Linked DNA regions of Diaphorobacter ruginosibacter. The protein of the gene in region 1 interacts with the protein of each later gene in a pairwise test. Links are inferred from orthologs where the notes say so. Each region holds a gene or a part of one and is shown in the gene's direction. Other genes may lie near its edges.

Region 1 (7,551 bases):
GCCGAGCAGTCGCCCGACATCGCACGCCTGCACCAGCGCGCAGTCTCGCTGCTGGAAGTGCTGTCGAATCTGGGTCGGCCCGAGGAGGGCGGGCAGGTGCGCTGGCTGGAATGCAGCATCGATGACGTGCGACTGCAGCAGACACCGTTTCGTGCCGGACCTTCGCTGCAGGCGCTCTGGGCCACGGCCATGCCTTCAGTGCCGCAGGCCGGGGCACAGCCGGACGCCAGCGCGTGGGACGAGCCCGTTTCCGCCGAAGAGGCGCACTCGGCCACTGTGGGAGGCGAGTTGCCGCGCAGCTTCATCTTCACCTCTGCGACGCTGGGAACCAACGACGCACTCGACTGTTTCACCGGGCCGCTGGGCCTGGAGGGCGCACGCACGCTTCGGCTCGGCAGTCCGTTTGACTATGCGGCCCAGGCATCGCTGTACATTCCCGCGTTCCTGCCCTCCGCCAACGACCCGCAGCATGCAGGCGCGCTGGCCGACTGGCTCGCGGAGCCGGTCCTGCGCCTGGGCGGCCGGACGCTGGTACTGACCACCAGCCTGCGCGCGATGCACATCATCGCGGAGCGCCTTGCGAGGTCACTGGCCCCAGCCATCGAGGATGGGCGGATCGAGCTGCTGGTACAGGGACAGAACACGCACTCCTGGATCGCGGAGCGCTTTCAACACAGGGGCAATGGCTGCGTGCTGGTGGCGTCGCAGTCCTATTGGCAGGGGTTTGACGTGCCGGGTGATGCGTTGCAGATGGTGGTGATCGACAAGCTGCCGTTCCCCGTGCCCACCGACCCGCTGGTGGAGGCCTACTCGGAGTACCTGCAGGAGCAGGGCAGGAATCCATTCAAGGAACATGCGCTGCAGGAGGCGGCCCTCGCGCTCAGGCAGGGCGCAGGGCGGCTGATCCGCAGCGAGCGCGATTCAGGCCTCCTGGTGGTGGCCGATGCCAGGCTCGCGAAGGGCTATGGAAAGTGGTTGCAGCGCCAGCTGCCGCCCATGCGGGTGCTGGCGTCGGAGGCGGAATGTCAGGAGCAGGTGGACCGGCTCACCAGAACTTCCACCACGGATCATCCTTCTTGCGGAAGCCGTACTTGATGTAGTCGCTCGAGGGATAGGAGCCCTCGAGCACGCGGCGGGTGTCGTCGCGCAGTTGTTCCAGGCCCAGCGCGTCATAGGAGCGCATCAGGATGTACAGCGCCTCTTCGATGGCGGGCACTTCCTTGTAGTCCGCAATGGCGGATTGCGCGCGGCTGATGGCGGCCACGTAGGCGCCGCGCTCGTAGTAGTAGCGAGCGACATGCACCTCATACTGGGCAAGCGAGTTGACGATGTACGTCATGCGCTGGCGCGCGTCGGGCGTATAGCGTGATTCCGGGAAGCGGGTGACCAGTTCACGGAAGGACTCGAACGAATCCTTGGCGGCCTTCTGGTCGCGCTCGGACAGGTCCTGGCGCGACAGCCAGGAGAACATGCCCAGGTCCTCGTTGAAGTTGACAAGCCCCTTCAGGTACAGCGCATAGTCGTACGCCGGGCTCGCAGGGTGCAGCTTCATGAAGCGATCCAGCGTGGCAACGGCCTGCGCCTTGTCGTTGTTCTTGTATTGCGAGTAGGCCTTCTCGAGCTGGGCCTGCTGCGCAAGCGGCGTGCCGGCGGCGCGGCCTTCAAGCTTCTCGAACAGTGGGACGGCCTTGTCGTAGCTGCCGCTGCTGGCCTCGTCGCGGGCCTCCGAATAGATCTTGTTGGGACTCCAGCCTGCGGTTTTATCTTCGACCGACGTGGAGCAGCCTGCCAGAAGGCCGGCAGCCAGCAACGCAGAGAACAAGGGCAGAGTCAAACGCGACATAACAGCAGTATTTCCCGCAGAGGAAGGTTGGAGCATCAGGTTTGGCCTTCCGGAGCATAGGGATATGCGCCGGAGCGGCAAATCGTTGGCAAACGGTCATTGTATGCGCCGTCGGACCCTTCCGGTCTTTGCGAGCCAAACGGAACGCCCGCAAGTTTCTACAATCGACCCACCTATGTTTGTTCACCTGCGCCTACACACCGAATTCTCCGTCGTCGACGGAACCACACGTATCGACGAGATCGTCAAGGCGGCCGCCAAGGATGGCCAGCCTGCAATGGCTCTCACCGATCTGAACAACACGTTCGGTGCCGTCAAGTTCTACCGCGAAGGCCGTGGCAAGGGCGTCAAGCCGATCATCGGCGCGGAAATCAGTGTCCCCACGGAGGCCGACGGCAGTGCCTTCGCCCGAATGGTTCTGCTGATTCAGAACAACCAGGGGTATTTCAGCCTGTCGGAAATCCTCGCCCGCGCCTGGACCAGCAATGTGGTCAAGAACGTGCCGCTGGTGAAGTGGGAATGGCTTGAGGAGCTCAACGACGGCCTGATCGCGCTGGCCGGTGCGCAGGCCGGACCCGTGGGCCAGCCGCTGATGCGCGGCGACGAGGCCGGTGCCACGGACACGGCGTTGCGTCTGGCCAAGATTTTCCCGCACCGCTTTTACATCGAGATACAGCGTGCCGGACGCAGTGACGACGAATCGCACGTGATCCAGGCCGCCAAACTGGCCAGCCGGCTCAACCTGCCGGTGGTGGCCACGCACCCGATCCAGTTTGCGAGCGCCGAAGAGTACGAAGCGCACGAGGCGCGCGTGTGCATCGCCGATGGCGAGATCCTCGGCAACCAGCGCCGCATCAAGCGCTTCACGCGGGAGCAGTACTTCAAGACCAGCGCCGAGATGCAGGCTCTGTTCGCGGATATTCCGTCGGCGGTAGAGAACACGCTCGAGATCGCAAAGCGCTGCAGCCTGACACTGGTGCTGGGCAAGCCGCGCCTGCCCGATTTCCCCACGCCGAACGGCATGCCGATCGACGACTATTTCCGCTATGCGTCCTACCAGGGCCTGGAGGAGCGCCTGCTCTACCTGTTCCCGGACGAGGCCAAGCGGGACAGAAACCGCCCGCGCTACGTCGAGCGGCTGGAGTTCGAGCTGCACACCATCCTGCAGATGGGCTTTCCGGGCTACTTCCTCATCGTGGGCGACTTCATTCAGTGGGCCAAGAACAATGGCTGTCCGGTGGGACCCGGCCGCGGCTCGGGTGCGGGCTCGCTGGTGGCTTATGCGCTCAAGATCACCGACCTTGATCCGCTGCAATATGCCTTGCTGTTCGAGCGCTTCCTGAACCCGGAACGCGTGTCGATGCCTGACTTCGACATCGATTTCTGCCAGGGCAACCGCGACCGCGTGATCGACTACGTGAAGCAGAAGTACGGCAAGAACGCCGTGAGCCAGATCGCCACCTTCGGCACCATGGCGGCCAAGGCCGCGATCCGCGACGTCGGCCGGGTGATGGACATGAGCTACACGTTCTGCGATGGCATCTCCAAGCTGGTGCCCGGAAAGCCGGGCATGAGCTACACGCTGGCGTATCCACCCGAGCAGAAGAAGGACGGCGACAAGAACAACTATGCGCTCGAGCTGGAGCCCATTCTCTATGACCGGGTGCGCAACGAAGAGGACGTGCGCACCGTGATCGAGATGGCGCAGAAGCTCGAAGGCGTGACGCGCAACATCGGCATGCACGCGGGCGGCGTGGTGATCGCGCCCGGCAAGCTGACGGACTTCTGCCCGCTGTACCAGCAGCCCGGCAGCGACTCCGCGGTGGCGATGTACGACAAGGATGACGTGGAAGCCGTCGGCCTCGTGAAGTTCGACTTTCTGGGTCTGGCCACCCTGACCATCCTGGAGATCGCGCGCGAGTTCATCCAGAAGCGCCACAAGGGCAAGGAGAACTTCGCGTTCGAGGACATTCCGCTCGACGATGCCCCCACCTACCGGTTGTTCTCCGACGGATTGACCGAAGCCGTGTTCCAGTTTGAATCCCGCGGGATGCAGGGCATGCTCAAGGAGGCGCGTCCGAGCCGTCTCGAGGACCTGATTGCGTTGAACGCGCTGTACCGTCCGGGCCCGATGGATCTGATCCCCAGCTTCGTGAACCGCAAGCACGGCAAGGAGGTGGTGGAGTACCCGCATCCGCTGGTGGAGACGGTGCTCTCGGAGACCTACGGCATCATGGTGTACCAGGAGCAGGTGATGCAGACCGCCCAGGTGCTGGGCGGCTACAGCCTCGGCGGCGCCGACTTGCTGCGCCGTGCCATGGGCAAGAAGAAGCTCGAGGAAATGGTCATGCACCGCGAAATCTTTCGCAAGGGTGCGGCCAAGCAGGGCATCGACGAGACGAAGGCGGACGAGGTCTTCGACCTGATGGAGAAGTTCGCGGGCTACGGCTTCAACAAGTCGCACGCTGCCGCCTATTCGCTGCTGGCCTATCACACCGGCTGGCTCAAGGTGCACTACACGGCGGAGTTCTACTGCGGCAACATGACCGTGGAAATGGACGATACCGACAAGCTCAAGGTGTTGTACGAAGACGCCGTGAAGAATTTCGGCATGACCTTCGAGCCGCCGGACGTGAACCGGGGCATGTACCGCTTCGAGCCCGTTACGGACAAGGTGATCCGCTATGGGCTGGGCGCCATCAAGGGCACGGGGCAGGCGGCCATCGAGGCCATCATTGCCGCCCGGGAGGGACTGGGCGAGGGCCCGCAAGGCCATGTGAAGGGGCCGTTCACCAGCCTGTTCGACTTCTGCGTGCGCGTGGACCGCAGCCGCATCAACAAGCGCACCGTCGAGGCGCTCATCAAGGCCGGCGCATTCGATGCGATCCAGCTCAATCGCGCGGCCCTGATCGCCACGCTGGACACGGCCTTCGAGTTCGCCGCGGCCACCCACGCCAACGCCAACCAGTGCGGCCTGTTCGACATGATGGGCGACGATGCGCAGGGCTCCAGCACCAAGGAACCCGAGATGGCGGATGTGCTGCCCTGGGGTATCAAGGAGCGCCTGACGCAGGAGAAGACCGCCATCGGGTTCTACCTGTCGGGGCACCTGTTCGACGAGGTGGCGCTCGAGGTGCGCAAGTTCTGCCGCACGCCCATCGACGAGCTGCAGGACAACCGGGAGGTGCAGACTATCGCCGGCATCGTCACCGACTATCGTGTCATCAATGGTCAACGCGGGAAGCTGGCGCTGTTCAAGATTGATGACAAATCCAAGGTGATCGAGGCCTCGGCGGACGAGGGAGTTCTCAACGCCTCCATGCCCCTGAAGGATGACGAGCTCGTCATCGTCTCCGGTCGCCTGCAACTGGACCATTTCAGCGGGGGACTCCGGGTGAAGGTGCTGCAGGTCTCGGACCTGGCGGGCGCCCGCGCCCGGTACGGCAAGTACCTGCGCGTGGCGTGCAACGGCAGCGTGCCGGACGTGGCCTCCATCGTGCGGGAGTTCCCGGCGAAGGTGGAGGAGACGGAGCACGGGGAAACCTTGAGACGCGGGCTGCGCGTGCGCCTCGACATGCATATCACCTCGGATCGCGGCGCGGCCAAGGCCGAGCTCAGTCTGGGCGAGGCCAGCAGCTTCTTTCCCACCGACGCAGCACTGGCGGCCTGGAGCAGCATGGCGGGTTCCGACGCGGTCTCCGTGGTCTACGACCACGGGTGAGCGCATAAATACGCTCTTCGGCAGTGGTGCTTGAAATTCACTAACATGGCTCCAATTGAATCCCAAACCAGTGAATCAAGCTCGCTAGAATAATCTGCATGGCAACGAAACCTCCCTCGAGTCCCAAACCCCCTCCGCCCAGGCCCTTGCAGGAAGAGGGCGGCTCGGTGGTGTTGGAGCGGCGCACCTTGCGCACCGAGCCACCCAGGATGTACCAGGTCGTCATGCTGAACGACGACTACACCCCGATGGAGTTCGTTGTCGTGGTGCTGCAGGAGTTCTTCTACAAGGACCGGGAGGCTGCTACGCAGATCATGCTCAAGATTCACCTTGATGGAAAAGGCGTTTGCGGGGTTTACACCCGTGATGTGGCAGCAACGAAGGTCGAGCAGGTGCTCGACGCGGCACACAAGGCGGGGCATCCTCTGCAATGTGTGAGCGAGCCAGTTGAATAATCGCCAAGGCCCCCGATCTATCACTCATCTTTGAAACGCAAGCGAAAAAGGAGTTCTCACATGATTGCCCAGGAACTGGAAGTCAGCTTGCACATGGCCTTCGTCGAAGCTCGCCAGCAGCGCCACGAATTCATCACCGTGGAACACCTGCTGCTCGCGCTGCTCGACAATCCAAGTGCGGCCGAAGTGCTGCGTGCATGCGCCGCGAACATCGATGATCTGCGCGCCTCGCTCACCAATTTCATCAAGGACAACACCCCGCAGGTCGCAGGATCTGACGAGGTCGACACACAGCCCACGCTGGGCTTCCAGCGTGTGATCCAGCGCGCCATCATGCACGTGCAATCCACGGGCAATGGCAAGAAGGAAGTCACCGGCGCCAATGTGCTGGTCGCGATCTTCGGCGAAAAGGATTCGCACGCCGTGTACTACCTGCACCAGCAGGGCGTCACGCGCCTGGACGTGGTGAACTACATTGCCCATGGCATCAAGAAGGGCGAGCCGCCGGAACCGGCAAAGCCCGAGGGCCAGCCTGAGTCCGAGGAAGGTGGCGGGGAGCGCAATGAAAAGGCGTCGCCGCTCGAGCAGTACACGCTCAACCTGAACCAGGCCGCGAAGGAAGGCAAGATCGATCCGCTGATCGGCCGCCAGTACGAAGTCGAGCGCACCATCCAGATCCTCTGCCGCCGCCGCAAGAACAACCCGCTGCTCGTGGGTGAGGCCGGCGTGGGCAAGACGGCCATCGCCGAAGGCCTGGCATGGCGCATCACCCAGAACGACGTGCCGGAGATCCTCGCCGAGGCGACCGTGTACTCGCTCGACATGGGTGCGCTGCTGGCCGGCACCAAGTACCGGGGTGATTTCGAACAGCGCCTCAAGGGCGTGCTCAAGTCGCTCAAGGACAAGCCCAACGCCATTCTGTTCATCGACGAGATCCACACGCTGATCGGCGCAGGGGCTGCGTCGGGCGGCACGCTGGACGCATCGAACCTCTTGAAGCCCGCTCTGTCGAGCGGCCAGCTCAAGTGCATCGGCGCGACCACGTTCACGGAATACCGTGGCATCTTCGAGAAGGATGCCGCGCTGTCCCGCCGCTTCCAGAAGGTGGATGTGGTGGAGCCCACCGTGGCCGAGACCGTGGACATCCTGAAGGGACTGAAATCGCGTTTCGAGGAGCACCACAGCGTGAAGTACGCCGTGGCCGCCCTGCAGGCAGCGGCTGAGCTGTCGGCCAAGTACATCAACGACCGCCATCTGCCCGACAAGGCCATCGATGTGATTGACGAGGCCGGCGCTGCCCAGCGCATCCAGGTGCCAAGCAAGCGCAAGAAGACCATCGGCAAGGCCGAGATCGAGGAGATCGTGGCCAAGATCGCGCGCATCCCGCCCGCCAACGTCTCGAACGACGACCGCAGCAAGCTGCAGACGCTCGAACGTGACCTGAAGAGCGTGGTGTTCGGCCAGGACAAGGCCCTGGAGGTGCTGGCTTCCGCGGTGAAGATGGCACGCTCGGGCCTGGGCAAAGGCGACAA
Region 2 (6,323 bases), 260 kb from region 1 along the record:
CGCGGCCTATCTTTGCGAACTCCATGGCGTCTCCATTGGTGCAGAGGACAACACGGCCATGCCTGCGGCCTTCCTGATGCAGCAGATGGAGTGGCGCGAGGCGCTCGATGAGGCGGCTTCGGAAGCGGCGCTCGACGACCTGGACGACATGGTCCAGGCGGAGCGCCGGAGCGCGTTGGCGCGATGCGCGGCGCTGATTGACGAGCAGCACGACTATGCGGGCGCGGCGCAGCAGGTGAGAGCCCTCATGTTCATTGCGCGTTTTGCCCACGACGTTGATGTCCGGCGCGAGCAACTGGGACAATAGCCGAACACCCGCCGATGACCTCGCCTGGCCTTGCTGCCAGTGCGCAGGGCGCGTGCCCCCGTCGGTACGCCAGCGAACGCACGAACGATGAATGTGCGGCATGCATGCCGCAATCACCTCCAGAGAAGATAACCCATGGCGCTTTTGCAGATTTCAGAACCCGGTCAGTCCCCCGATCCCCACCAGCGTCGGATCGCGGTCGGCATTGACCTGGGCACCACGCATTCCCTTGTTGCCGCCGTGCGCCACGGCGTTGCGGAATGCCTCCCGGATGCCGAGGGCAGGGTGCTGCTGCCGTCGGTCGTGCGCTACATGGAAGGCGGCGGGCGCCAGATCGGCCATGATGCCGTGGCCGCGCGTCTGGCCGATCCGGTCAACACCATTGCTTCGGTCAAGCGCTTGATGGGGCGTGGCTTGAACGACATTGCCGACCGGGCATCGCTCCCCTATGAACTGCTGGCGCAGAACGATGCATCGGCCCAAGGAATGGTTTCCATTCGGACGGCTGGCGGCACGAAATCGCCTGTCGAGGTGAGCGCTGAAATCCTGGCCACGCTGCGCTTTCGCGCGGAGGACAGCTTCAACGACGACATCTACGGCGCCGTGATCACCGTGCCGGCCTATTTCGATGATGCGCAGCGCCAGGCCACCAAGGATGCGGCCAGGCTTGCCGGGCTGAATCTGCTGCGCCTGATCAACGAGCCGACGGCCGCGGCGATCGCCTATGGCCTCGACAACTCCTCCGAGGGGGTCTACGCGGTCTATGACCTCGGGGCGGCACCTTCGACATTTCGGTGCTGCGCCTCACGCAGGGCGTCTTTGAAGTCATCGCCACCGGCGGTGATTCGGCATTGGGTGGCGACGACTACGATGCAGCGCTTGCCGATTGGGCGCAGGGGCAACTGGGCGTGCAGGCGCAGTCCGCCGCAGAGAAGACGGCCGTGCGCATCGCCGCGCGCGCGTGCAAGGAGGCGCTGACGGGTGCCGAATCCGCGAAGTTTGCGGCAACGATCGGTGGCAAGGAGCAGACCCTTGACGTGGCGCGTGCGGACTTCTTCGAGGCCACGCAGGCGCTCACGCAGCGTACGCTTTCTGTGATGCGCCGCACACTGCGCGATGCGCAGATCGATCGCAGCGAAGTGCAGGGCGTCGTCATGGTGGGAGGCTCCACGCGCATGCCGCAGGTGCAGCAGGCGGTCGAGGAGTTCTTCGGCAAGGAGCCACTCACCAACCTCAACCCGGATGAGGTCGTCGCGCTGGGCGCAGCGATCCAGGCCAACCAGTTGGCCGGCAACAATTCGGCTGGCGATCTGCTGCTGCTCGACGTGATTCCGCTGTCGCTGGGTATCGAGACCATGGGCGGACTGGTCGAGCGCATCGTCGGCCGCAACGAAACCATTCCCACGGCCAAGGCGCAGGACTTCACGACCTACAAGGATGGCCAGACCGCCATGGCCATCCATGTGGTGCAGGGCGAGCGCGACCTGGTGGCGGACTGCCGCAGTCTCGCGCGCTTCGAGTTGCGCGGAATCCCCGCCATGGCCGCCGGCGCGGCGCGTATCCGTGTGACGTTCACGGTCGATGCCGATGGTCTGCTCAGCGTGAGTGCCAAGGAGCAGGGCAGCGGCGTGGAGGCGCATGTCGATGTGAAGCCGTCGTACGGGCTGTCCGACGACCAGATCGCCCGCATGCTGCAAGACGGCTTCGCCACCGCGCAGGCCGACATGAAGGCGCGGGCCGTGGTCGAGGCGCGTGTCGATGCCGACCGCCTGATCATGGCGACGCAGAGCGCGCTGGAAGTCGACGGCGATGTGCTGCAGGCACAGGAGCGCGCGGACATCGATGCACTCGTGCAGTCGCTGCAAGCCCTGCTGGCCAGCAGCCAGGACGCGGGCGAGATCGAGGCCGCGTCGCAGGCGCTGGCCAAGGGAACCGAGCACTTTGCGGCACAGCGCATGAACCGCGGCATCCGCGAGGCGCTGGCGGGCAAGAACATCCAGTCGATCTGAGGCAGCAGGCCCACCCAGACCCACCGGACATCACGAACACATCCAAAGCGAAACCACCTACATGCCAGTCATCAAGATCCTTCCGCATCCAGAGTACTGCCCGCAAGGCGCCGAAATCAGCGCGCCGGCCGGCACGTCGATCTGCGAGGCGCTGCTGGACAACAAGATCAACATCGAGCATGCCTGCGACATGAGCTGTGCATGCACGACGTGCCACGTCATCGTGCGCGAGGGCTTCAACTCGCTCAACGAGGCCGAGGAAGAGGAAGAAGACCTGCTGGACCGTGCATGGGGCCTCGAGCCTCAATCGCGCCTGTCCTGCCAGGCTATCCTTGCGCAGAAGGATGTTACCGTGGAGATCCCCAAGTACTCCATCAACCACGCCAAGGAGAATCACTGATGTCACGCCAGATCGTGCTGGATACGGAAACCACCGGCCTGTCCGCTGAAACGGGTGACCGTATCATCGAACTCGGCTGCGTGGAGTTGGTGAACCGCAAGCTCACCGGCCGCAACCTGCACATCTACTTCAACCCCGAGCGCGACAGCCATGAAGATGCGCTCCGGGTGCACGGCATCAGCAACGAGTTCCTGAAGGACAAGCCCAAGTTCCCGGAACTGGTCGACGAGATCCTCGAATACCTGCAGGGCGCGGAACTGATCATCCACAACGCACCATTCGACATCGGCTTTCTGAACAAGGAACTGCAGATGTGCGGCCACAAGCCGCTGAAGGCGCACATCGAAGGCGTGATCGATACCTTGGTGATGGCCAAGGAACTGTTCCCCGGCAAGCGCAATTCGCTCGATGCGCTGTGTGATCGTCTTGAAGTCGACAACTCGGGCCGCACGCTGCACGGCGCGTTGCTCGACGCCGAGCTGCTCGCAGACGTCTACATCAACATGACGCGCGGCCAGGAAGCCCTCCTGATCGCCGACGACGAAGCGCCCAAGCAGCAGCAGGGCGTTCGCGTGGCTGCCTTCGACCTGAGCAGCCTGCAGCTGCAGGTGATCCGTGCGAGCGACGACGAGATAGCTGCGCACGAGGACGTGCTCAACCAGATCGACAAATCGAGCGGAGGCAAAACTATCTGGCGAGTTTCTCCTGTGGGCGAAAAAGCTGTGTCATAATTGCGGTCTTGATGCAGCAGCGATAGTTGCAGTATCAATCGGGTGATTAGCTCAGCGGTAGAGCACTGCCTTCACACGGCAGGGGTCACATGTTCGATCCATGTATCACCCACCATATAAAAGAAAACCCGGCTTTGCCGGGTTTTTTGTTTGGGAGTGAGGGCGGTCAGGAAACCAGAACCTCCACCAGATAGCGGCGTTTTCCCGACGCATCCACCTCTACCTCCCTGCCATGGATATCGGACTCAAAGCCGGGCACCTGGGTATCCTGGGCTTCGGCAATCTGCAGGTATTTGAAAATGGCATCCGCCTTTTCGTTGTAACGCTCGCCAGGCATGATCAGCGGAATACCTGGGGGATAGGGCACCAGCATGGTCGCAGCAACACGTCCCTTGAGCTTTTTGACCTCGACCTTCTCGACCTTGCCCTGCACCAGCAGGTTGTAGGCATCTGCCGGAATCATGGCCATGTCGGGCTGCTCCACATACATTTCGCGCATGACCCTGGGTACATCGTGACTCACATTGAACTGATGCAGGCGCTCGCACAGGTCGCGCAGCCCGGTGTCGGCGTACACCCGTGGATAGCTCTCCACTAGATCGGGCAGCACCTGCGCCAAGGGGCTATTGGCCTCGTAGTGCTGCTTGAAACTCATCAGCTCCGCCACAAGGGTTCCCCACTTTCCCTTGGTGATGCCCATCGAGAAGAGCACCAGCAGCGAGTAAAGGTTGGTTTTTTCCACGACGATGCCACGCGTCCACAGGAATTTGCTGACTACGCTGGCAGGAATGCCCTGTTTGCCCATGCGCCCATCCATGTCCAGGCCCGGCATGGTGAGCGTGACCTTGATGGGGTCGATCATGACAAAATCATCGCTCAGCTTGTCAAAGCCATGCCACTTGCCATCGGGGCGAAGCTGCCAGTCCCTGGGTTGGGCTGGCGGAATATGGGTCGAGGACTTGCGCAGGTTTTTGGCTACGAGCTCGGGTTGCCAGACCTTGAACCACCAATCCTTCTTGTCCAGATCCGATTCGATTTGCAGCATGGCGCGGCGAAACGCGAGGGACTCGTCGTGCATCTCCTGCACGAGTGATGTGCCCGCTGCTCCTTCCATCATCTTGGAGGCCACATCGCAGGCCGCGATCACCGGGTACAGCGGGCTGGTGGAGGTATGCATCATGAAGGCTTCGTTGAAGCGTCCCATGTCCAGCTTGCGCTTGCGGCTGTCACGCACATGCACCATCGACGCCTGCGAAAACGCAGCCAGGAGCTTATGGGTGGAATGGGTCGTGAAAACAATGGCATCCTGCTCGCGCGGCTTGCCCTTGGCCATGCCGTAGTAGTGCTCATAGAACGGATGGAAGGCGGCGTAGGCGTACCAGGCTTCGTCAAAGTGCAGAAAATCGACCGCGCTGCCAATGTTCTTGGCAATCTTCTCGGCGTTGTAGCAAAGGCCGTCATAGGTGGAGTTGGTCACCACCGCAATACGCAGCTTGGCGCCGTTTTTCATGGCCTGCGCGGCCAGCGGGACCTGTGCGATGTGCGCCTGCATGGTCTTGGGTGAGAACTGGTCTTCGCTGATCGGCCCGATGATGCCGTGCGCATTTCTGCTGGGCGAGAAGTACACGGGAATGGCCCCGGTCATGATCAGCGAGTGCAGCAGTGATTTGTGGCAATTGCGGTCGACAAACACCACATCGCCGCGCGCCACCGTGCCGTGCCAGACAATCTTGTTGGCTGTCGAGGTGCCATTGGTCACGAAGAAGGTGTGGTCGGCGCCGAAATTTCTGGCCGCGTCGGCTTCGGCCTGTCGTATGGGGCCGCTATGGTCGAGCAGGGAGCCCAGTTCAGGCACGGAGATGGAGAGGTCGCTGCGCAGGGTGTTTTCACCATAGTACTGGTGGAAAGCACGGCCCACCGAGGATTTGGTGAACGCAACACCGCCCGCATGCCCCGGCGTGTACCAGGAGTAGTTGGACTTTGCCGTGTGCTTGATCAATGCCTTGAAGAAGGGCGGCAGCAAATGTTCCATGTACTCCTCGGCAGCCCGCATCACCTGCCGTGCAATGAAACTCTTGGTGTCCTCGAACAGGTAAAAGTAGCCACGCGCATATTTCACAAGGTTGGTAGGAACCTTCTCCACGGAGCCTCGTTCGCCATAGAAGAACACTGGCAGATGAGGATGGCGCGCCAGGTTGTCTTCCAGCAAATCCTGGATCTTGCGGAACTGCTCATCCGCATCCTCGTGTGCATCGATGGAGATCAAAACTGCCGACGCTGCCAGATAGGTTCGTGCAGCGACACGCGCATCATCAAGCGTGAGATTGGCCATCACACGCTGGTTGGAGTTTTCCAGCTCTTCGGCCAGGGCTCGGATGATGCTGCCGCGCAGGCGTGGTGAGTCGAACTCGCTGTCGATGATGACGGTAGGATAGTCCAGGGCTTTGAAAAACATCTTCAGGCTCCGTTGTGATGAATTCGAGAAGAGTCAAGGGAGGAACTCCCTTGTGCTTGGCACAGGTCTGCAATGACCTTGGGCAGCTTCACGATCTCTTCGTCTCCGCGTCGGAGTGAAGAGGCCGCCGGCTTCTTCTTGCCACCTTATTCAGGTTGCAGTACCTGCGTTGGTGCGCTCCTGGTCCAGGCGCATCATCCGGGTGCTGACAAAGCCGTAGAGCGTGAAGCCCGCAATGGTGGCCACGCCGCCCAGCATCAGGGCCTCGGTGCCCGAGCTGTACAGCGCCAAGTAGCTATAGGCTGCCGCAACCCAGGAGATGACGTTGACGAGCAGCGCTTTCTTGGGGGCACATTGGCAACCTTCTGGATGCTCATCAAGGCCGCCATGGACAGGATATAGGGCACGATGTTTGTGACTA

What was found.
Region 2: the proteins of dnaE (region 1) and dnaQ interact in binary tests that used the Escherichia coli proteins (3 or more experiments, as listed by UniProt). The link is inferred for Diaphorobacter ruginosibacter from one-to-one orthologs.

Annotation. Positions count from the first base shown.
Region 1 is NZ_CP060714.1:2,307,651-2,315,201, forward strand. What follows is about bases 1,710-5,764. They hold dnaE (DNA polymerase III subunit alpha), read left to right. Parts: upstream 1,710-2,018; coding sequence 2,019-5,564; downstream 5,565-5,764. Other genes in these bases: H9K76_RS10445 (outer membrane protein assembly factor BamD), read right to left, coding at 1,710-1,843; clpS (ATP-dependent Clp protease adapter ClpS), read left to right, coding at 5,663-5,764. In the rest of the region: H9K76_RS10440 (ATP-dependent DNA helicase), read left to right, coding at 1-1,095; more of H9K76_RS10445, read right to left, coding at 1,046-1,709; more of clpS, read left to right, coding at 5,765-6,019; ATP-dependent Clp protease ATP-binding subunit ClpA, read left to right, coding at 6,080-7,551. UniProt on the Escherichia coli protein: DNA polymerase III is a complex, multichain enzyme responsible for most of the replicative synthesis in bacteria. This DNA polymerase also exhibits 3' to 5' exonuclease activity. The alpha chain is the DNA polymerase catalytic subunit.
Region 2 is NZ_CP060714.1:2,564,336-2,570,658, reverse strand. What follows is about bases 1,755-4,581. They hold dnaQ (DNA polymerase III subunit epsilon), read left to right. Parts: upstream 1,755-2,715; coding sequence 2,716-3,447; downstream 3,448-4,581. Other genes in these bases: H9K76_RS11510 (Orn/Lys/Arg family decarboxylase), read right to left, coding at 3,614-4,581; fdx (ISC system 2Fe-2S type ferredoxin), read left to right, coding at 2,378-2,716. Also shown: Fe-S protein assembly co-chaperone HscB, read left to right, coding at 1-307; more of H9K76_RS11510, read right to left, coding at 4,582-5,902; H9K76_RS23670 (hypothetical protein), read right to left, coding at 6,053-6,193; potE (putrescine-ornithine antiporter), read right to left, coding at 6,160-6,323. UniProt on the Escherichia coli protein: DNA polymerase III is a complex, multichain enzyme responsible for most of the replicative synthesis in bacteria. The epsilon subunit contain the editing function and is a proofreading 3'-5' exonuclease.